Regions from separate parts of the Rhizobium sp. NXC24 genome, predicted to be linked through region 3. Evidence: riboswitches for the same ligand, from Rfam matches in the RefSeq annotation. Region 3 holds a riboswitch; each other region holds the start of a gene.

Region 1 (6,970 bases), on a different replicon from region 3:
CTGCCCGGCAAGGAAGGCCCGGTTGTTGTTGATGTCCTGCCAGCTTTCCGTGCCGGGGATGAAGGTCGCGTAGAGATCCATCGCATAGTGGATGGCCGCCAGCGTTTCAGGGCTGTTGATCGTCACCTTGCCGCCTTCGTCCACCATCTTGCCGCCATGGCTCCAAAGCAGCCAATGGGCATAATTGTTGCCATCGCCCACGGCCTTGCCGTGCGGGAAGCCGGCCGGCGTGCCTTTCGCCTTCATTGCCTTGCAAAGCTCCAGGAACCCTGCGGTATCCTTGGGGAATTCGCTGAAGCCCGCCGCCTTTACATGGCTGTCGCGATAAACGACGGCATTGCCGATCGCCGTCAACGGCATGGCGATGAACTTGTCGCCGCGGGTTGCGTAACCGCGCACGCCGTCATACCAGCCGCCGTATTTATTGCCGAGATAGTTACCGAGTTCAGTCAGGTCGACGAGCTTATCGGGATACTGATGAGCATCGTCGAACCAGCACATCACCATGTCGGGACCGGAACCGACATTGGCGGCGACAGCGGCCTTCGGTCGGATGTCTTCCCAGCTTTCCTTGTCGACACGAACCTCGACGCCGGTCGCCTCCGTGAACTTCTTGGTATTGGCAAGCCAGGCATCCTCGTCGCCCTTGACGAAGGGGGTCCAGCGAAGAAGCCTGAGACTTGCGCCCTTTTCGGGCGTGTAGCCGGGTTCGGTTTGGGCGAAAGATGGGCGTATGCCGAGCGGCGCAAGGCCAGCGATACCGGCCGCCGCCGCGGATGCGGCAAGAAAGTCACGTCTCTTGAATGTCATGATACTCCTCCTTTGAAAACGGGAGCAAATCCCCCCGGCGCCCACCTTCCCGTGTGGTGGACGACGACCATCGCATCCGACCTTGCCGGATATTTCCGCACCGACGGGCGAGCAGGAAAACTCCTCTTTTTCCTGCTTCCCACCGAAGCGGTATCAGATCGTCAATCTCCGACCGCTTTCGGCGTCGAATAGATGGACATGCGGCGCGTCGATGGAAACGCGCAGCGTATCGCCGGGTCGGGCATTGATTCGTTCCCGGAAGATGCAGTTGACATCACTGCCGCCAAACCTGACGGTCATCTGCGTTTCATACCCGGTCGGCTCGATCACGATGATTTCCGCCGGTAGACCGTTGGCGTCGAGCGCGATGTATTCCGGACGCAGCCCATAGACGAGATCCCGGCCCTTTGCGCCAGCGGGCGGATTTGCCACCGGCAGGACAGTTCCGTCCGACGCGATGAACCGGCTGCCATTCTCCGCATCGAGGCGGCCTTTGATCATGTTCATCGCCGGCGAACCGATGAAGCCCGCGACGAAAAGATTGGCAGGCGTGTCGTAGAGATCCAGCGGCTTTCCCACCTGCTCGACGACGCCGTCATGCATGACGACGATCTTGTCGGCCATCGTCATGGCCTCGATCTGATCATGCGTGACGTAAACGGTCGTGGTGCCGAGACGTTGATGAAGCTCCTTGATCTCCGCGCGCATGGCGACCCGGAGCTTGGCATCGAGGTTGGAAAGCGGCTCATCGAAGAGGAAAACCTGCGGATCGCGCACGATCGCCCGGCCCATGGCGACACGCTGGCGCTGGCCGCCGGAAAGCTGGCGGGGATAGCGGTCGAGGAGCTTTGTGAGGCCCAGGATTTCCGCAGCCTTCTTGACACGCATATCCATGTCGGCTTTCGGCGCACGCTTGAGCATCAGCGAGAAAGCCATGTTCTGCGCCACCGACATGTGTGGATAGAGCGCGTAATTCTGAAAGACCATGGCTATGTCACGGTCGCCCGGCGCTACGCCGTTGACGGCACGATTGCCGATACGGATCTCGCCGGCGGAAATGTTTTCGAGGCCGGCAAGCATTCTCAGAAGCGTGGATTTTCCGCATCCGGACGGTCCGACCAGGATCACGAACTCCCCGTCGGCAATCTCGATATTCACGCCCTTGATAACCGGGAACGCCCCGAATGATTTCCTGACATCGACAAACTCGACACCTGCCATAAAAGTCCCTCCCAGAACTTGTCACTTCCTTGGCCCTGCCGGTCATCTCCTCCTCCGAGACATTCACCGCCAGAACGCCAGCCAATTCAATTTCGACGTCCTATCCCCTTCCGACGAGCGGCATCTTTGTCGCCATCACGGTCATGGTCAGGACGTTCGCCTCCAGCGGAAGGCTTGCCATGTAGACGACCGCGCGAGCGACGTGCTCAGCGGAAATCGTCGGTTCGGTGGCAATTTCTCCATTCGCCTGCAGCACACCGGAACTCATCCTCGCGGTCATGTCCGTTGCGGCATTGCCGATATCGATCTGGCCGCAAGCGATATCGAATGGGCGTCCGTCGAGCGCGGTCGATTTCGTAAGGCCGGTGATCGCATGCTTGGTCGCGGTATAGGGGGCGGAATTTGGCCGGGGCGTTGTCGCCGAAATCGACCCGTTGTTGATGATGCGGCCGCCGTGAGGCACCTGCGACTTCATCAGTTTGAAAGCCTGCTGCGTGCAAAGAAACGCGCCGGTGAGGTTGGCCGCGACCACGCCGTTCCACTGGTCGAAGGTGAGCTCTTCGAGCGGTATCGCAGGCGCACCGCTGCCGGCATTGTTGACGAGAAGATCGAGCCGGCCGAATTCGGATTTGATCTTGCCGAAGAGGTCAGCGACCTGTTCAGGAGCCCCGATATCGCAGACAATCGCCCGCATCGTGCCGCCAGTCTCGGCGGCGAGTTCGCTGGCTGCCTTTTCCAGCACATCATGACGGCGCCCGGTGAGGACAACGGTGTAACCTTCAGCGCTCAGCGCTTTGGCGATGCTGCGGCCGATGCCGGTACCTCCGCCGGTGACAAGGGCGATCTGGGTTTTTGGTGCGATTGCGGGCTGCGCCATCTCAGATTTTCCCTCCAAGTTCATCATCGATGTGGATCCTTATGATCTCATCGAAATTGGTTTCCGCCCTGAAGCCGAGCGCCGTTGCGCGCCGCGCATCGAAATCCGTCGCCCATCCGGAAACAATCGAGCGGATTGTGGGGTCGATCTCACGGCGGATGAGTTTGACAGCCTTTTCGCCGGCTACGCGGCGCAGAGCCTCGATCTCCTCGCCGACAAGTGCGGACAGCCCGGGCATGGTGAGATTTCGGCGCGGTCCGATCTCGCTGCTGTCGATGCGTGCGGCATGGATGAAGAAGCCGACCGCGGAGCGTGGGCTGGCAAACCAGTGTCGGACGTTCTCGTCCACCGGCAGCACGGCTTCCTGATTGACAAGAGGCTCGCGCAGAATGTTCGAGAAGAAGCCGGAGGCGGCCTTGTTGGGCTTGCCGGGGCGGATGCAGATTGTCGGAAGGCGAATGCCGATGCCGTCGAAGATGCCGCGCCTCGAATAATCGGCAAGCAGCAGTTCGCAGATCGCCTTCTGCGTACCGTAGCTCGTCAGAGGGGTCGTGAAGAAATCATCGCCGATCTTCTCCGGAAAGGGTTGGCCGAAAACAGCGATCGACGAGGCAAAGATGACGCGGGGGTTATAGGGCTCCTTCAGCCCCTCGTGCCGGATGGCCTCGAAGAGCGAGCGCGTGCCATCGAGATTGGTATGGTAGCCCTTATCGAAATCCGCCTCGGCCTCGCCCGATACGATCGCCGCCAGATGGAAGATCATATCCGGCCGCAAGCTGGAAAGCTTGGTCGCACTACTGGCATCGGCAAGATCGGCCGTCATCGCCGTGGAAACGGATGCAAGCGCGGCCGGGACCGGCGGCGGAACAACGTCGACAAGCGTCAACCTGTCGATCCCGCGGCCAAGCACATCTGCCTGCAGACCAATCTTCTCCACCAGCTTGCGACCGATCATGCCAGCCGCCCCGATAACCATCACATGCATGTCAGCCAAACCTCCTCATGCTCAGCGGCTCAAACCGTATTGCCGGTATTGCCGGTCGCCAGCAGAACCTTGGTCGTTTCGTAAATACGCGTCAGATGATGCCGGAACGCGTCGACGACGGCATCGCGGTCATGCCGTGCGAGAGCCTCGTAGATCGATAGATGATCGTCGTAGCTCGCTTCGATAGCGCCCGGCTTGGACATGGCGTTGCGGCGGTAATTCATCATGTAGGTGTATAGGTCAGTGACAAAGTCGGCGAGCAGCGGGTTTCCACCGGCGCGATAGATCGCAACGTGGAATTCGCGGTCGCAAATGAGGAAACGCATCACATCGTCTCCGCCAAGCCGCTGCGCCTCCAGAAGAGCCTGCAACTTTGCCAGCGTCGCATCGTCGATCCGTTCGGCAGCGTCGCCGACGACCTTGAGCTCGACATGGAGACGGGCCGCGTGAACCGACTCCAGATCGTAGCTGTCGATTGCATTGGGGGAGGCGATTGTCACCGTGATGTGGCTGAGGTCGACCTTGCAAACGCGGCTGCGGCTGCCATGCGAAACCGCGATGATACCTTGCGCGGCCAGGGTCTGGATGGCGCCGCGCACCGTTTCGCGGCTGACATGGAGAACGCTTGCCAGTTCGCGCTCGCCCGGCAACTCGTCGCCCGGCCGCAACATGTTGGTTGCTATCAGGACCATCAGCTTCTGAGCGATAACGTCACGCGCCGTCCGGCGGGCGAGACCACGCGCGATATTCGGCACCTCGGTTAAGATCGGACTTTCGTCCATCACACCCTCCGGTCCACTGGTTGGTCCAGCAGATCAGTTTATTAAGAATGGTTGAGCAAATCAGTCAAGCCAATTTCCTCCTGTAACCGCCAATAGGGACATCTTTCATCAGCCAGGCTCGGGACAGAGATATCGCTCGACGTCTGAGCCGCAACGAGAGCAAGCTTGACATCATTAGCGAGCGCCCTTTACCATCACCGACATTCACCAGGGGGGTCCCGGCAAGGGGCTGAGATACTGCTGAACAATACGGCTTTGCCGATTGTGGGCGCAGTGACCCGTTGAACCTGATCCAGTTCATACTGGCGTAGGGACGGTGCAAGCGCTCGAAGGCTTTGGATTCATGCGTGGAATCCGTGTCGGCGTCTTTCCATCATTCCGGCTGATTGACTGGGTCTCCAACTGCAATTTGGAGCCTCAAACCATGACCATTGCCGCAAAGAATCTTACCCCGACCGTCACGACCGGCCCGATGCCGGCATCGCGGAAGATCCATATTTCTGGAGATATCCATAGCGATATCCGCGTACCGATGCGCGAGATCAGCGTCCATCCGACCGCAGGCGAGCCGCCTGTCGTCGTCTATGATTCCTCCGGTCCCTACACGATAGAGGGCGCCGAGATCCGCATCGAGCAGGGCCTGCCCCAACTGCGCCGTGACTGGGTGCTCGCCCGCGGCGATGTCGAATCCTATGTGGGCCGCCATGTCCGCCCCGAGGACAACGGCTTTGTCAGCGGCGAACGGCTCACACCGGAATTCCCAGGGCGACGCCGGCCGCTACGTGCCACGGACGGTAAAGCCGTCACCCAGCTCGCTTATGCACGGGCCGGCATCATTACGCCGGAGATGGAGTTCATCGCCATTCGCGAAAACCTCGGCCGCAAGGCCAACGCCGAAGCACTGATTCGCGACGGCGAGAGCTTCGGCGCTCATATTCCGGATCATGTCACGCCGGAATTCGTCCGCCAGGAAGTTGCCGCCGGCCGGGCGATTATCCCGGCCAACATCAATCACCCCGAAAGCGAACCGATGATCATCGGCCGGAATTTTCTGGTGAAGATCAACGCCAATATCGGCAACTCCGCCGTCACGTCATCGATGGCGGAGGAAGTCGAGAAGATGGTCTGGGCTGCCCGATGGGGCGCCGATACCGTCATGGACCTTTCGACCGGCCGCAACATCCACAATATCCGAGAATGGATCATCCGCAATTCGCCGCTGCCGATCGGCACGGTGCCGCTGTATCAGGCGCTGGAAAAGGTCGGCGGCATCGCCGAAGACCTCACCTGGGAAATCTATCGCGATACGCTGATCGAGCAGGCCGAACAGGGCGTCGACTATTTCACCATCCATGCCGGCGTACGGCTGCATTACATCCCGCTCACCGTCAATCGCGTGACCGGCATCGTCTCGCGCGGCGGCTCGATCATGGCCAAGTGGTGTCTTCACCATCATCGCGAGAGCTTCCTCTACGAACATTTCGAGGAAATCTGCGATATCTGCCGCGCCTATGACGTCTCCTTCTCGCTCGGCGACGGCCTGCGCCCCGGCTCGATCGCCGATGCCAACGACGCGGCGCAATTTGCCGAACTCGAAACGCTCGGTGAGCTAACGAAGATCGCCTGGGCGAAGGATTGCCAGGTGATGATCGAGGGCCCCGGCCACGTGCCGATGCACAAGATCAAGGAAAACATGGACAAGCAGCTCGCCGTTTGTGGCGAGGCGCCTTTCTATACGCTCGGGCCGCTGACGACCGATATCGCGCCGGGCTATGACCACATCACCTCGGGCATCGGCGCTGCCATGATCGGCTGGTTCGGCACGGCGATGCTCTGCTACGTCACGCCGAAGGAACATCTTGGCCTGCCCGATCGCAATGACGTCAAAACAGGTGTCATCACCTACAAGATCGCCGCCCATGCTGCCGATCTTGCCAAGGGGCACCCGGCCGCGCAGGTGCGCGACGATGCATTGTCGCGCGCCCGCTTCGAGTTCCGTTGGGAAGACCAGTTCAACCTGTCGCTCGATCCCGACACCGCCCGCAGCTTCCATGACGAAACCTTGCCAAAGGAAGCCCACAAGGTTGCGCATTTCTGCTCGATGTGCGGCCCGAAATTCTGCTCCATGCGGATTTCGCACGACATCCGCGCCGAAGCGCAGAAGGAAGGGCTGGACGCGATGGCGGCGAAATACCGTGAGGGCGGCGATCTCTATATGCCGATCGACACCCCAACCCATAAGGCAGACTGACATGCGTGTCCTTGTGAAGGGGGCCGGCGTCGCCGGCCTCACGG
Region 2 (6,970 bases), on a different replicon from region 3:
TCGCGCTGTCCATCGGTTCGGTATCGCTCTTTGCCGACAGCGTCGATTTCCTCGAAGACGCGTCGGTTAATCTCCTGATCCTGATGGCACTAGGCTGGAGCGCCCGCAATCGCGCCCGCGTTGGCATGGCTCTTGCCGCGATCCTGCTCGTTCCCGGGCTGGCGACCATCTGGACCGCCTGGAAGAAATTCATGATGCCGGTTGCGCCGGAACCACTGCCCCTATCGCTGGCGGGCCTCGGCGCGCTCGCCATCAATCTTTCCTGCGCCATGATGCTGGCCCGTTTTCGCGCGCATGGCGGCAGCCTAACCCGGGCAGCGTTTTTATCGGCTCGCAACGACACGCTCGCCAATGTCGCCATCATTGCGGCAGGTCTCGTGACCGCATTTCTCTGGAATTCCGCCTGGCCGGACCTGATCGTCGGCATCGCCATCGCCACCATGAACGCCGATGCGGCGCGTGAGGTATGGACGGCGGCCAGGGGCGAACATAGTGCCGCCGCCTGAGATGCCCTGCTGTCGCCGCTTCGGTGGGATGCTAGGCTTGCACGCCTGACGTGCGGGCCATGCTCGGCTGGGATGCCAATTGCGCGGCCATGTCAGCCGTTCGATCTAGGACCGTCATTGCCTGTGAGATGAGCTCATCAAGCGCATCGGCACTCTCACAAGCCCGCACGATCAACGGCGCACTCAGGCATATCCTCAAGGCACTGGCGGGCATATCGCCGAAATCGGCGCAGCGAACGGGCTGACCGAGACGCACCGGTATAAGGCCGTTCTGCTCAACGGCAAGGTTCTTGTATACCGCGGCCATCTCCGTCGCCGTCAGGATGCCGTCCTGATGGGGATTGCGCAGATAGAATGAGAAGATCGAAGGTATTTCATCCCAGCCCGGGGCGTGCGAGTCGCCGCACAGGCTCTTCCGGTCTATCGGTCGGCTATCGAGCAGTTCGAAGGCCCTATCGTGCTTCAGCCGCTCTCCGACCGCCTCTGCAAAAGCGTTCAGCACCGAAATCACCTTTTGCTCAGGCATGCCAACGAAGCGCTCCAGTTCCAACAGCGCCGCCTTCCATCGCAGCAAGAGGCCGAAATTGGCGTGATCTGGCAACGCGTCCCGGGCCACCCAGCCTTCCGGCCAATCCGCTTTCGCGCAATAATCGGCAAAAGCCGGAGACAAAGGCCGCTGTTTCAAGCGATCCGACATCCGAGGCGGACACAGCAGCGCCCCGCTGAAAATCGGACCGGCCAGGAATTTGGAGCCGGTGACGGCCACAAGGAAATCATGGGCCAGATAGGCACGGATCGTTGCCCCGGAGACGCGAAACTGGCAGGCGTCGATCATGATATCGAGCATGGCGCCGAAGCGCGCTTTCAGGCGAAAGACCGTTTCGAGGCCTGGCGCCAGCAGGCTGGTCTTGGAAACATCCGTGACGACCAAAAGGCATCTGAGTTCAGCCGCGCGGGCAAGCTCGATCAACCCCCTCAATTCCAATTCTATCTCTTCTTCGCTCCGCAACGTGCCATCCGGATTGCGCACCGCGACCGTCGTATTTCGCGTGGCATGTCCCGGGCTTAGTTCCTCACCCTTGGCGACGGGCCTATTACTGCTGACGCGGCTCATGAAGTGGCGCCCGGCTGCCGCGGTCATCACCCCGCTCCCGGTCTCGTTGCCCATCAGCGTGATGGTCATCAAGGTTCGATCGTCCTGGCGCGCCAGCAGCTCCGCAGCGAAAAGATGGATATCGGTGCCTGACGTCGCCATGACGGCATCCACCCGCGAAGGCCCTGAGCCTTGATCGAGGCCAAGCAGATGCAGCAGTTTCGTCCGCATCCGCGCGATCTCCCGCGCGTAGATGTCGGCCGCAGGCCGCGTTTCCATCTCCCGCAAAAGATCAGCATAATAAGCGCCGACCGCCGCGAAAGCCGGTGCGGAAATGGTCGATGCCGTCGAGGAGCCGAAGGCCAGATCCTGCGGTCGGGGCGATGGCCCGTAACCATACATGTTGAGACCGGTTGCAGCGTCGCACTCCAATCTCTCGTCCCCACCGGAAATCAGGCAGGTGAGAAGCGCATCCTTGTCCTTGCCGGACGGCTTTAACGGCGCGCCTGCGGTCTCAGCCATTTTGCCGTTCGAGGCAAGGCCGGGGGCGTAGTCGTCAAAGGTCTTCAGCATGCGGAAACATTCCTCTCACAGTCCTGAGATCGAAACGCGTCAAGCGCCGCGATCTGCACGAGGCCCGCAGGATGATTTCGGGCACGGAACATTAGGACAAATAAGATGGAGCGAAGCTGACTTGCCGATGGGACGCAGATGGCGGCACCAACGATTGCTCGATATTTTCCGCACGAATGGGTCATCCGGCAAGCGCAGGCGCGGCCCCTCTACGGCGAAAAGCTCATTGAGCTCATGACAACATCGAGAATCGATCAACTCTCCCTGCTGTTGCCGAAGCTCCAAACGAAAAAGCCTGCCGCGGGAGGAGGTGCGGCAGGCTTTCGAAAAGAACCGAACAGTAGCTGGGAGGAGGAGTGCTACTGTTCCCGCAGACGACCTTGGGAGGAGGATAAGGGCGCCTACATCACGAAGGGATGCGGGAGGAGGTGCATCGCTTCGATAACCAAGATCATATCGCAGATTTGCTCAGTTCATAGGCATTTCTTTGCAGGGCAGGCATGCGTTGTGCGAAAAGCGGGATGCTCCATTAGCATCGACTTACATTGAAAATGCGGGAAACCGCCGACAGCGTGCGCAAAACAAAAGCGCCCGCTCGGGAGGAAGCAGGCGCTGACGAAAAGTCGAAGTTATGGCGTTTATGAGCCGTTAGCGAGCAACCGCACCGCGAGCGATGTTGCGGATGTCGCCGCGGCCGATACCGAGGTCATCCAGTTCGCGCGTGGACATACGGCCCAGTTCGGCGACCGTTTGACGATACTTGCGCCAGTTGTTGAAAGAGCGTGCTACGTTCATGATGATCCCCTTTCTTCGGGCATTCGAAGCCGAGCTGCCGTCCGTGGCGCTCCCCTTTGCTTCGATGAGAGGTATATAATACGGCACCCTCGGTTATTGCAGCGCCAAGGCTTCACTGCACCCATGCAAGTAGCGCATGGGTCTGAAGGCGGCCCATTCTGTCACTTCAAATTCTCTCTCCGGACCAGGCCAACCGAAACATCTTTAGGGTTGACCTTTGTCAGCCCATTAGCATTCTTGCCGGTGAGCAACCGGCAAGAATTGCAGGCGCGCGTTGCTCAGACAATCAATGGCGCAAAAATAATTCGCTGCACGTGTCGTAATCTCACGCGGCCGTTCGTCATAATCGGGAAAGCGCCAAGCGGTTCACCGTTCCAGGCAATTCGATTGCCCTTCTGAATTCAAACTCAAGGCAGCACCATGACGACCGAAAGCCAGACTTTTGCCGATGTGGAACAGGATATTCCCACCGTGGAAGACCATAGTGCCCGCAACAAACTCGTTATAGCCCTGCTGCTGGTGTCGGCTTTTGTCGTCATTCTCAACGAAACCATCATGGGTGTTGCGCTCCCCCATCTGATGGCGGATCTCGATATCACCGCGAGTGCCGCTCAGTGGTTGACCACGGCCTTCATGCTGACCATGGCCGTCGTCATCCCGATCACCGGATACCTGCTGCAACGGCTCAACACCCGGCCAGTATTCATTCTCGCCATGTCGCTCTTCAGCGCCGGTACGCTGATCTCGGCGCTGGCGCCGGGTTTCGCGGCGCTTGTTCTCGGGCGGATCGTGCAAGCCTCGGGCACGGCGATCATGATGCCACTGCTGATGACGACAGTGATGACCTTGGTGCCGCCGGACTCCCGCGGCAGGACCATGGGTAATATCTCGGTCGTCATTTCCGTGGCGCCGGCCATCGGGCCCACCATTTCCGGCCTCATCCTTTCGGCGCTCGAATGGCGCTGGCTGTTCCTCCTGGTCTTGCCGATCGCGTTGGGCGCATTGACGCTTGGCGCCTTGCGGATGAAGAACGTGACGGTTCCAACCACCGCGCCGATCGATATCTTTTCGATCATCCTCTCAGCCATCGGTTTCGGCGGTTTCGTCTACGGCCTCAGCGGGCTCGGCGACGCAGCACTTCGCGCGCCCGTGGTGTCGCCATGGATTCCGCTCCTGACCGGCGCTGTCGTCATCGCGGTTTTCGTATTGCGTCAGTTGCATTTGCAGAAACAGGATAGAGCGCTGCTCGATCTGCGCACCTTGACCACAAAGACCTTCACGATCGCCGCCGCCATGATGGCCATTCTGATGATGTCGATGTTCGGCGTCTTCATCCTGCTGCCCATCTATCTGCAAAACGTGCTGGGATTGTCGACGCTGCAAACCGGACTGCTGTTGCTGCCTGGCGGGCTGATCATGGGCCTTTGCGCACCGACCGTCGGGCGCCTGTTCGATAAATACGGTCCAGCACCGTTGATCATTCCGGGGGCCATCATGCTCAGCATGGTGATGGGCGGACTGGTCTTCATTCAGCAGGATACGCCGTTTTGGATGCTGTTGATCGCCCATATCGTGCTCAGCATCGGTCTTGCGCTGATGTTCACGCCGCTATTCACCGTCAGCCTGGGATCGCTACCGCCGAACCTCTATTCGCATGGCAGCGCCATGCTCGGTGCGACCCAGCAAGTCGCCGGTGCCGCCGGCACCGCGCTGTTCGTCGCGATCATGACGCTCCGGTCCACCAGCCTCTCCGCTAGCGGCGCCAGTATCCTTACGGCAACGACTGGCGGCATTAAGGCGGCATTTCTCTGTGGGACGATCATCTCGCTGGGAGCGATCGCGGCGGCCTTGTTCATCAGAAAGCCAGAACACGGGCCGGAGGTGGGCCACCACCACTAGAGACATTTAACGCTGCGGAAGCTCGGTCATCTCGATACTGCGATTTGCTGGTGACAGGGCGGTCTTTCTCTGCGAAAAAGACGGTGATGAGAGACAGGGGCGCCCGTCGCGTGATGGGCTGAGAAGCACCCTTTGAACCTGAACCAGATAATGCTGGCGGAGGGAGTCGCTCGGGGTCTCGGCGTGCTCTTGTCGTTGTCCCCTTCGCGTCTCGCCCCGCCCGAAAGGGGCGATATGCAAGATAAAACCACTCCCGGCGCGCTGCTGACGGCCATGCGGACAAACCCTCCACTGGTGCTATGCATCACCAACTTGGTCGCGACGGCGTTTGCCGAAACGGAGGTCGGCGAATTCGCCGCAATCTCCGGTGCGTTGTCTATCGGCTGGATCAGAAAGGCACGCCCATGATCCGAAACGTCCTCTCCATCGCCGGCTCCGACCCCTCCGGCGGCGCCGGCATTCAAGCCGACCTGAAGACATTTTCGGCACGCGGCATCTACGGCATGGCGGCGCTGACCGCGTTGACGGCCCAGAACACGCAAGGCGTTTCCGGCGTTCACCCCGTTCCTCCGCAGTTCGTCGCCGATCAGATCAAGGCGATCTTTGCCGATATACGCGTCGATGCCGTCAAGATCGGCATGATTGCCAATGCGGCAATCGCCGAAGCCGTTGCCGATGCGCTCGCTCCCCATCGAGGCGTGCCGATCGTGCTGGACCCCGTCATGATCGCCAAGGGCGGTGCAGCGCTGCTTGCCGCGGATGCTGTCGACGTCCTGACCAACCAGCTTCTTCCCCTGGCCACGCTGCTGACGCCCAATCTGCCGGAAGCGGCGGCGCTTCTGCACGAACCCGTTGCCGAAAATCGCGAGACGATGGCGCGGCAGGCAGAAAGCTTAGCAAAGCTCGGCCCGCTGGCCGTTCTGGTCAAGGGCGGGCATCTTGCCGGCAATGAAAGCCCTGATGTTCTCGCAAGCCCGGAGGGGCTGACCTGGTTCGAAGCCGGTCGCATGCCAACCAAGAATACGCATGGAACCGGCTGCACGCTGTCCAGCGCCTTGGCGGCGGAGATTGCAAAGGGTTCGACACTGACGGAAGCTGTTGCCACCGCCAAGCATTATCTTGCGGGCGCGGTTGCGGCGGCCCAAACGCTCACCGTCGGCACCGGTCATGGGCCGGTCCAGCACTTCTACGAGCTTTGGCCATAAAGCTGAACGGCGACATATGTCGACTAACAGGCGAACATACGTCCTTTGCCACGCAGTTGACGCAAGTTTTAAGTGCGACATAATTAAAAATCACCACCATTAAAAGAGTGAACACATGATCAAGTTCTTATTGATGATGAGTGTCCTCGCTTTTGGAATTGCTGGTTTTGTCGTCGTTGACGAGAACCGAGCAATGGCCGCTGGTCCCTGCAATTCATCAGCTCAAAACTGCCCCTGAGAGATAGACCTCGGACGCTTGGCGATGAACGATTTGATCTACGCGGGCGCCATTGCAGCCGGAGCGGTGACGCTGCTGATCGAGGCATCTCGGAATTTCAACTCGCAAACCGGCGACCATCCATTCTCGCTGCACCCGATTCTCAAAGAAGTCGAGGTGAGGAACCTCTGCACGACCGGCGAGATTATCGCTGGTTTCACCTTCTATGCTGGCTTGTACCTTATCGTCTACGCCGTGGTCTTGGGGTCGGCAGAGGTGTATGACCTGTTATTGAGCGCGAGCAAGGCCAGAAGCGAAATCGGTGCAACCGACAACGTCCTGTTGCCCGCAAGTGACCCGTCGGTACTGTCTGCGACGAGCTACGGCAAACCCATCTTCGTTTCTGCCCTCTTAATTTCATTCCTGTCGATTGGTGCTGTCAAACCCATCGAAGCGACGATGAGAAGTCTTGCTCATCGGATGGCCGGCATCCCCCGGGGCGTCTACAGGGTCATAGAGAGTCTACGCAGCGTGGACTATGAGGAGTTCCTAAGAGATCAACCGGGATTGTTGGTCACAAGTTTTCGCGACGCGACTGAATCAATCAAGAATAGTATCGGTTTAGGCAGGAAAATAGCGGAGATCGAGTCATCGTTGGCCACAATTGACTATCTCTCAGTCG
Region 3 (6,970 bases):
GAGACCGCCGTGCAGGAAGGTCTGGCCACGCACATAGCCTTCTTCCGGGCTGTCGCCATAAAGCAGGCCGTCGATGCCGTTGAGGTAATAATCACGGCCGGCATCGCCGACCTTACCTTCCTCGCCGAATTCACGGGCATGCATCTTGGCAAGATCGATGCGCTGCGGCGTGCTCGGATGGCTCGATAAGAAGTCGAGGCTCTGGTCTGCGTCGGAATTAGCCGTCATGAAATGGCTGTAGTCTTCCATCGCATTGAGGAAGCGGGCTGCCGCATAAGGATCGTAGCCGGCCTGGCCAAGCGTGCGGATGCCGATCTCGTCGGCCTGAAGCTCCTGCTGGCGAGAGAAGGCGGCAAGGCGCAGCTTGCCGCGGGCGAGGGCTTGCTTGCCGGCAAGATCGCTCGACAGAACTTCGGAGACAACGCGGCTGGCGATGACTTCAGCCTCTTCTCGCTTCTGGCGCTCGATACCGTGATTGGCGGTGACGTGCGCCATTTCATGCGACAGCACGGCGGCGACTTCCGAGGCATCGTTGGCAAGCGCCAACAGGCCGCGCGTGACGTAGAGATAGCCGCCGGGCAGCGCGAAGGCATTGATCGACGGCGAATTCAGAATGGTGATGCGATAGGATTGCTGCGGATTTTCCGACACGCTCGTTAGTGCGCCGGCGATGCGGGCGACCAGGCGCTCGGTCCTGGCATCCTTATACTCGCCGCCATAGCTCGCCAGAATGCGCGGATGCTCGCGGGCGCCCATCTGCGCGCGCGGATCGTTCTTCTGTACTTCGGAAACGATCTGCGGGCTGGACGATGGCGAAATATTCGGCTGGTAGGATTGATCCAGCACCGACTGACAGCCGTTGAGCACCGCCGCGGCAATGAGGATGGGGGCCAAGCGGCGCGCATGGGCCGCGACAGTCGTGCTGATCCTTCGTCCTGCGTAGTCGCTCTGCTTCAGTGCCTGTGTCCCACTCATCTTACTGCCATGCCGGCCGGACGCCGAACCCGGTTGATCATGACTAGGCAGATCATCGCCGCGTTTCGTCAAAGGTTGCATCCACCCCGATCGGACCTGAGTTCGTCCGGGTGGTCTCTGCCCTTTGCTGTAGCCGATTTCGGCAGCAGTTGCATAGCGAGACTCCGTTTAAATGTGGCAGCGTTGTATTTTGGCAAGCATATGCCAGGACTTTCAGCCGTCCGCCGCGACGAAATTAAGGCAAAACCGGCAGCAAAATGCTGCATCGCATTCAATGTTGCAAAAATGTGGTCAGTGCTGGAATGCCGTCCTGCATCAAAAAACGCTCGATGGGAGCTGAAAGCGGAACGGTTCCGCCATCGATGAAGACGGCATGATCGGCAAGACGGCGAACTTCAGCCGGGTCGTGCGAGACGATCAGCACCGTATTGCCGGTTTCGCGGTGAAGCTCGGACAAAAGCTCCGCCATGCCGGAGCGCAGGCCGGGATCGAGCGCGGCGAAGGGCTCGTCGAGCAGTAGGATCGGCTTGTCGCGCACCAGCGCCCGGGCGAAGGCCGCACGTTGGCGCTCGCCGCCGGAAAGGGTGCCGGGCTTGCGTCTGTCGAAGCCGGCAAGCCCTACGCGTGCCAGGGCTCCCGAAATCCTTTGCCGGTCGTCCACCGAGAGTTTCAGCGACGGGCTGATGCTAAGCCCGACATTGGTGAAGAGATCGAGATGGGCAAAGAGGTTGTTATCTTGGAAAACCAGCGATACCGGCCGCTCGGAGGGATGCAGCCTAGTCGCATCCTGCCCGGCAAGCATGATACGGCCACGGTCGGGCGTCTCGAAGCCGGCGAGCAGATTGAGGAAGGTGGATTTGCCCGATCCGGACGGGCCGGTAATAGCGATGATCCGGCCTTGCGGCAGTTCGCAATCGAAGCGGAAATCATGGGTGCCGAGCCGCAATTCGACCCCGGTCATTGTGATGCCCCGTTGTCCCGTGCGCTGATTATCGATCATTCCGCCTGCCTTCGTCCTCATGCCTGCCTTGACCGGCCGTGCCGGCGACAGTCAGGAGTAGACATATCAGCCCCAGAATGAAAGCAAGTCCGTCCGCATCGTTGGTGCGATAGCTGCCGAGCTTGCTGTAGACCAGCCAAGGCAGTGTCACCAGGCTATCGGAGCCGAAGAGAGCGACGGCGCCGAGATCGCCGAGCGACAGCGCCATGGCGAAGGAGAGCGCCGTAAAAAGCGGCTTGCGCAGGCCGGGCCAGTCGACCAACCGCAACCGCGCGAGGCCCTGAAGACCGAGGCTTGCGGCCAAACGTTCCGTGCGGCGACGATGGACAGCATGGGCCGGTTCGATGACGCGGATGACAAAGGGAAGCGCCATCAGGGCGTTGATGGCGACGATCAGAAGCGCTGCAAATCGGGCGGGATCGCCAAACAGCCTCAGCGCCAGGAACCATCCGGTCGCCAGCACGATCGGCGGCACCAGCAAGACGAGGGAGGACGTGCCGCTCAAGGCGAAGGCGAGGGCGCGCAGGCCCGGCGCTTTCCGGCGTTCGGCCGCTATCGCCGCGCGGGCGCGGATGATGGCGAAGGAGATGAGAACCGCCAGAATGCCGGCGGCAAGCGCGATTGCGAGGCTGGTCGAGGCTGCCTGCAGGAAGATCGTCTGGCTGACAAGCCTCAGAAGGTCTGCCTTGAGGCCGGTGACGACCACCGAGGCGAGCGGCAGGCCGATGAATAGGGTGGCGAGCAGGAGCAGCGTGCTGTCGGCGAGTTTGGCGGCGGGCACTGTTCCATCGATGCGCCGCACGGCGCGGCCTGCCGTCAGCCCGTGATCGTCCGGCGCCGGAAGCAAGGCCATGGCGCCGAGAATGGCGGCGGTCACCACGATTTGCAGGAGGGACAGGGCTACGGCGCGGCCAGGGTCGAAATCGAAGCGCAGCGCCTGGTAGATTGCCACTTCGAGCGTGGTCGCGGCCGGGCCGCCACCGAGGATCAGCACCAGCGTGAAGCTGGTGGCACAGAGCATGAAGATCAGGCCCGCGATGCCGGGAATGAGGCCGCGCAGCACCGGCCATTCGACGAAACGAAAGACGGAGGCGGGGCGCATGCCGAGGCCACCGGCCATCAGCCAATATTCCGCCGGCACGCGTTCCAGCCCGGCAAGCATCAGGCGGGCGGCGAGCGGCAGGTTGAAGAAGACGTGCGCCAGCAGGATGCCCGTCAGCCCGTAGATGCTGACCGGCTGCGCTAGGCCGAGCCCCGTCAATACTTGGTTGAGAATGCCCTGACGCCCCCATATGCCGAGCAAGCCCAGCGCGCCGATCAGCACCGGCAGGCCCATCGGGACGGCCATCAGGCGGATCAGCCAGAGCCGGCCGAGAAATCGCGGTTGCCGCGCCAGCGCGCGGGCGACCGGAATTGCGAGGGCGACAGAAAGCAGGGTCGACAGCGTTGCCTGCAGCAGGGTGAAACGCAGCACGCGCAGAAGATAGGGATCGGCAAGCGGATTGCCGCCGGCGGATTCGATGCCAGCGGCAAGCAGGGTGACGATGGCAAGGCCGATGAAAAACGCGATACCGGCGAGGCTGAAGGCCCCGCCGGCAATAGCATGTCTTTTCTCAGGCGCCGTCAGCAGCATCTCGACATCAATTGGTGCTGGTGGCGGCCAGCCATTCGTCGATCCAGGCCTTGCGGTTCTTTTCGACCACATCGGGGCTCATCAGGAAGGTCTTCGAAGGGACGACCAGCTTGCTGAAGGCATCCGGCAGCGGTTCGGAGGTGGCCGAGACCGGCATCATCCAGTTGTTGGTCGGGATTGTGTCCTGGAAGCCGGGCGAAACCATGAACTTCAGGAAGTCGCGGGCAAGGTCCTTGTTCGCAGACGACTTGATCAGGCCGCCGACTTCGATCTGGATATAGTGACCTTCGGAGAAGGCGGCCGCCTGATAGCGGTCGGTCTTGTCCACGACCATATGATAGGCCGGCGACGTCGTATAGGAGAGCACCATCGACGCTTCGCCCTTGGTGAAGAGGTCATAGGCTTCCGACCAGCCGGGCGTCACGGTCAGGATGCGGCCCTTGAGCTTCGTCCAGGCATCGGCCGCCTTGTCGCCATAGACCGACTTGACCCAGAGCAGCAGGCCGAGGCCCGGCGTCGAGGTGCGGGGGTCCTCGATGACGATCTTCTGCGACGGATCGCCCTCGACCAGATCCTTCAGGCTCTTTGGCGGATTCTTGACTGTCTGCGTATCGTAGACGACGGCGAAATGGCCGTAGTCATAGGGGACGAAGACGTCGTCTTTGAAATCGCCCGGAACCTTCAGGCCTGATGTGTCGATGCCACTGGCGTCGAACAGGCCAGTGTCCTTGGCCTCATCGACGAGGTTGGTGTCGAGGCCGAGAACGACGTCCGCTTTCGTGCCCGTGCCTTCCAGCTTCAGCCTAGAAAGCAGCGCCACGCCGTCGGTGACGCTGACGTAATTGACCGTGCAGCCGCAGGTCTTCTCGAAGGCGGCCTTGACCTTGGCGCCCGGACCCCAGTCGGCGGTGAAGCTTTCATAGGTGTAGATGGTGAGCGTCTTGTCGGCGGCTTCGGCGCCCGGGGCGGCGAAAAGCGTTGCGCCGGCGGCGAGAGCCAAGCCGGTAAACAGTGACAATAGCGATCGGTTGGGCATGACAGCGCCTCCTCGTTGGTTTCGTTTTGAACGGGAAAAGGGCGCCATGATTTTGTCACGCGTCTAATCCCTCCGCCGGTGTTAGCCGGATCAGGTTCCGCGGGTTGGCCGGTGAAAGCCTCTCAGCCAGATGTCTTCGAAAGACATAAGGCACCCCGTTAGAGCGTTGGCAGGTTTATTCCTGTGACGAAGGGATGACAAGGGGAATGATTCCCCTGTCGATTGCAGTACGTTCGTTTTACTCGGCTGCGTGCGCAGCCGCCTGGCTGTCGAGCTTCTTGGCGGAGCCGGGCAATTGCACGTTCTTCAATGAGATCGCCGTCAGCAGGCCGAGGAAACAGATGGCGGCGGCCGTCATGAACAGTGGGCTGAAGGCGCTCGCATAGGCATTGGCAACGCTTTCGCGCGTGGCGTCCGGCAGGGCCGCCATCATCTTCGGCGTCAGTTCCTCGATATTGGCGACACCGGGAATGGAAACGCCGATATTGCCGAGCTTGGCGGCGATGATGGCGCCGTAGATGGAAATGGCGATCGAGGCGCCGCCCATGCGCGAGAGCGTCACGGCGCCGGTGGCGGCACCGACGTCGCGGCTGGCTGCGGCATTCTGCACGCCAATGACCGGGACTTGTTGTGCCAGGCCGATGCCGATGCCATGCAGCAGCATCAGGGCGCCGATGAAGACGATCGGCGTGCCGGCGTGAACATGCGCCAGCGTGGCGAAGGCGATGGTGCTGCAGGCGGCGCTGGCGATGGCGAAGGGCTTGTAGCGACCCCTCATCGAGATCAGCCGGCCGGCAGAAAGCGAACCGCAGACGATGCCGCCGGTCAACAGAATGAACAGCAGACCCGCCATGGATGGCGACAGGCCGGTCGTCGTCTGCAGGAAGAGCGCGAAATAATTGACCATGCCGATTGCCACCGCGCCGCTGGTGACCGAGATGATCAGCAGCAGGCCGAAGGTCGGGTTGCGGAACAGCGTCATCGGCACGATCGGCTCCGGCGCGCGGCGTTCGACGAAAACCCAGGCCAGCGCGCAGAGCGCACCGAAGACGATGATCCCGAGGCATTGCGGCGAAAGCAATGAGCCGAAGAGTTCGGTGCCGTCAGCGGCAAGTACGATGCTGGTGGTCGTCAGCGCAAGGAGAAGCGCGCCGGCATAGTCGATCTTCGGCTTGCGGGCCGGTTTGCGGTACGGCAGCATGAAGGCGAGGCCGGCCAGAACGATAAAGCCGATCGGCACGTTGACGAGGAAGATCGAGCGCCAGCCGAAAAGGTCGCTCATCGTGCCGCCAAGAACGGGGCCAATGGCGCCGGAGGCCATCAGCACTAGGCTGGAATAGCTCTGATAACGGGCGCGTTCGCGCGGTTCGAAGAGATCGGCGTTGACGGAGAAGATTGATACCAGAATGCCGCCGCCGCCAAGGCCCTGCAGCACGCGGGCGGCGATCAGCGTGTTCATCGATATTGCAAGGCCGCAGACGGCCGAACCGACGGTGAAGATGGCGATGGCGGTCATCATCACATATTTGCGGCCGAAGAGGTCACCGAGCTTGCCGTAAACGGGCATCGAGGCGGATAGGGCCAGCAGATAGGCCGAGCCGATCCAGCCGAAGCGTTCCAAGTGCCCGAATTCTCCGACGATGGTCGGCAACGCCGTCGATACGATCTGGTTGTCGAGGGTTGCCATGAACATGGCGGTCATCAGGAAAAAGAAGAGAATCAGCCGGCGGCGATGATCCGCCACGAGTGGCGCGGGCGTGGTCTGCATATCCATGGAACGAGAAATCCGAGCTTGCCCGAAACGCTATGCGCTCGACCGAACGCATGGGAACGCCCCGGTTCCTGAATGCGGAACATGGCGTTTTCGGACAGGTCTTCGAAAGCGAATGTTCCGAAACAATATATGTGCTATCAGCATATAACTGTCAATGGCAAGTGAATGCTGTTTGCATATTTTAATTCCTATCCGTCTCTGATATGTTGGAATGATGACATCAGCGACGAACACACGAGAAGTTGAAGCCTCAACCTTGCCCGAAGATGAAAACCGGTTGCGCATCGGGCAGGTGATGACCCGCATGCGCCTGATGACCGGCCGCCGCATGATCGGTCGGCTTGCCATCCAGAACGTTGCGCCGGGCCTGGAGCTTTCGCATCTCGACGTCATCGATGCCGTAAGGCGCGCGGAAGAGGCCGGCGAAGTCACGGTCGGGACCATCGCCGACATCCTGCGCATCGATCCATCGCGGGCAAGCCGCATCGTCGCTGATATGGTCGCCCGCGGCGTTCTGCGCCGCAAAGCCTCGCAGGCGGATGCGCGCCGCAT

What was found. Region 3 has a riboswitch for thiamine pyrophosphate ahead of thiB (thiamine ABC transporter substrate binding subunit). Riboswitches for the same ligand answer to the same signal wherever they lie in the genome.
Region 1: it holds a riboswitch for thiamine pyrophosphate, as region 3 does, so the genes downstream of both, thiC (phosphomethylpyrimidine synthase ThiC) here and thiB (thiamine ABC transporter substrate binding subunit) in region 3, are expected to answer to the same signal.
Region 2: it holds a riboswitch for thiamine pyrophosphate, as region 3 does, so the genes downstream of both, NXC24_RS27195 (hydroxyethylthiazole kinase) here and thiB (thiamine ABC transporter substrate binding subunit) in region 3, are expected to answer to the same signal.

Annotation. Positions count from the first base shown of each region.
Region 1 covers NZ_CP024314.1:1,904,190-1,911,159, forward strand. Annotated here, with positions in the region: gene NXC24_RS32900 (ABC transporter substrate-binding protein) at 1-810, opposite strand, end outside; gene ugpC (sn-glycerol-3-phosphate ABC transporter ATP-binding protein UgpC) at 964-2,031, opposite strand; gene NXC24_RS32910 (SDR family oxidoreductase) at 2,132-2,908, opposite strand; gene denD (D-erythronate dehydrogenase) at 2,910-3,893, opposite strand; gene NXC24_RS32920 (FadR/GntR family transcriptional regulator) at 3,923-4,675, opposite strand; TPP riboswitch at 4,875-5,007, shown strand; gene thiC (phosphomethylpyrimidine synthase ThiC) at 5,100-6,926, shown strand; gene thiO (glycine oxidase ThiO) at 6,928-6,970, shown strand, end outside.
Region 2 covers NZ_CP024314.1:672,550-679,519, reverse strand. Annotated here, with positions in the region: gene NXC24_RS27220 (cation diffusion facilitator family transporter) at 1-506, shown strand, start outside; gene NXC24_RS27215 (hypothetical protein) at 538-2,172, opposite strand; gene NXC24_RS27205 (DUF1127 domain-containing protein) at 2,821-2,967, opposite strand; gene NXC24_RS27200 (DHA2 family efflux MFS transporter permease subunit) at 3,388-4,866, shown strand; TPP riboswitch at 4,952-5,048, shown strand; partial or broken gene NXC24_RS27195 (hydroxyethylthiazole kinase) at 5,101-5,247, shown strand; gene thiD (bifunctional hydroxymethylpyrimidine kinase/phosphomethylpyrimidine kinase) at 5,271-6,071, shown strand; gene NXC24_RS27185 (hypothetical protein) at 6,334-6,970, shown strand, end outside.
Region 3 covers NZ_CP024311.1:4,007,714-4,014,683, reverse strand. Annotated here, with positions in the region: gene NXC24_RS19660 (M48 family metalloprotease) at 1-975, opposite strand, end outside; gene NXC24_RS19655 (ATP-binding cassette domain-containing protein) at 1,247-1,975, opposite strand; gene thiP (thiamine/thiamine pyrophosphate ABC transporter permease ThiP) at 1,965-3,608, opposite strand; gene thiB (thiamine ABC transporter substrate binding subunit) at 3,616-4,644, opposite strand; TPP riboswitch at 4,695-4,812, opposite strand; gene NXC24_RS19640 (MDR family MFS transporter) at 4,883-6,418, opposite strand; gene NXC24_RS19635 (MarR family winged helix-turn-helix transcriptional regulator) at 6,633-6,970, shown strand, end outside.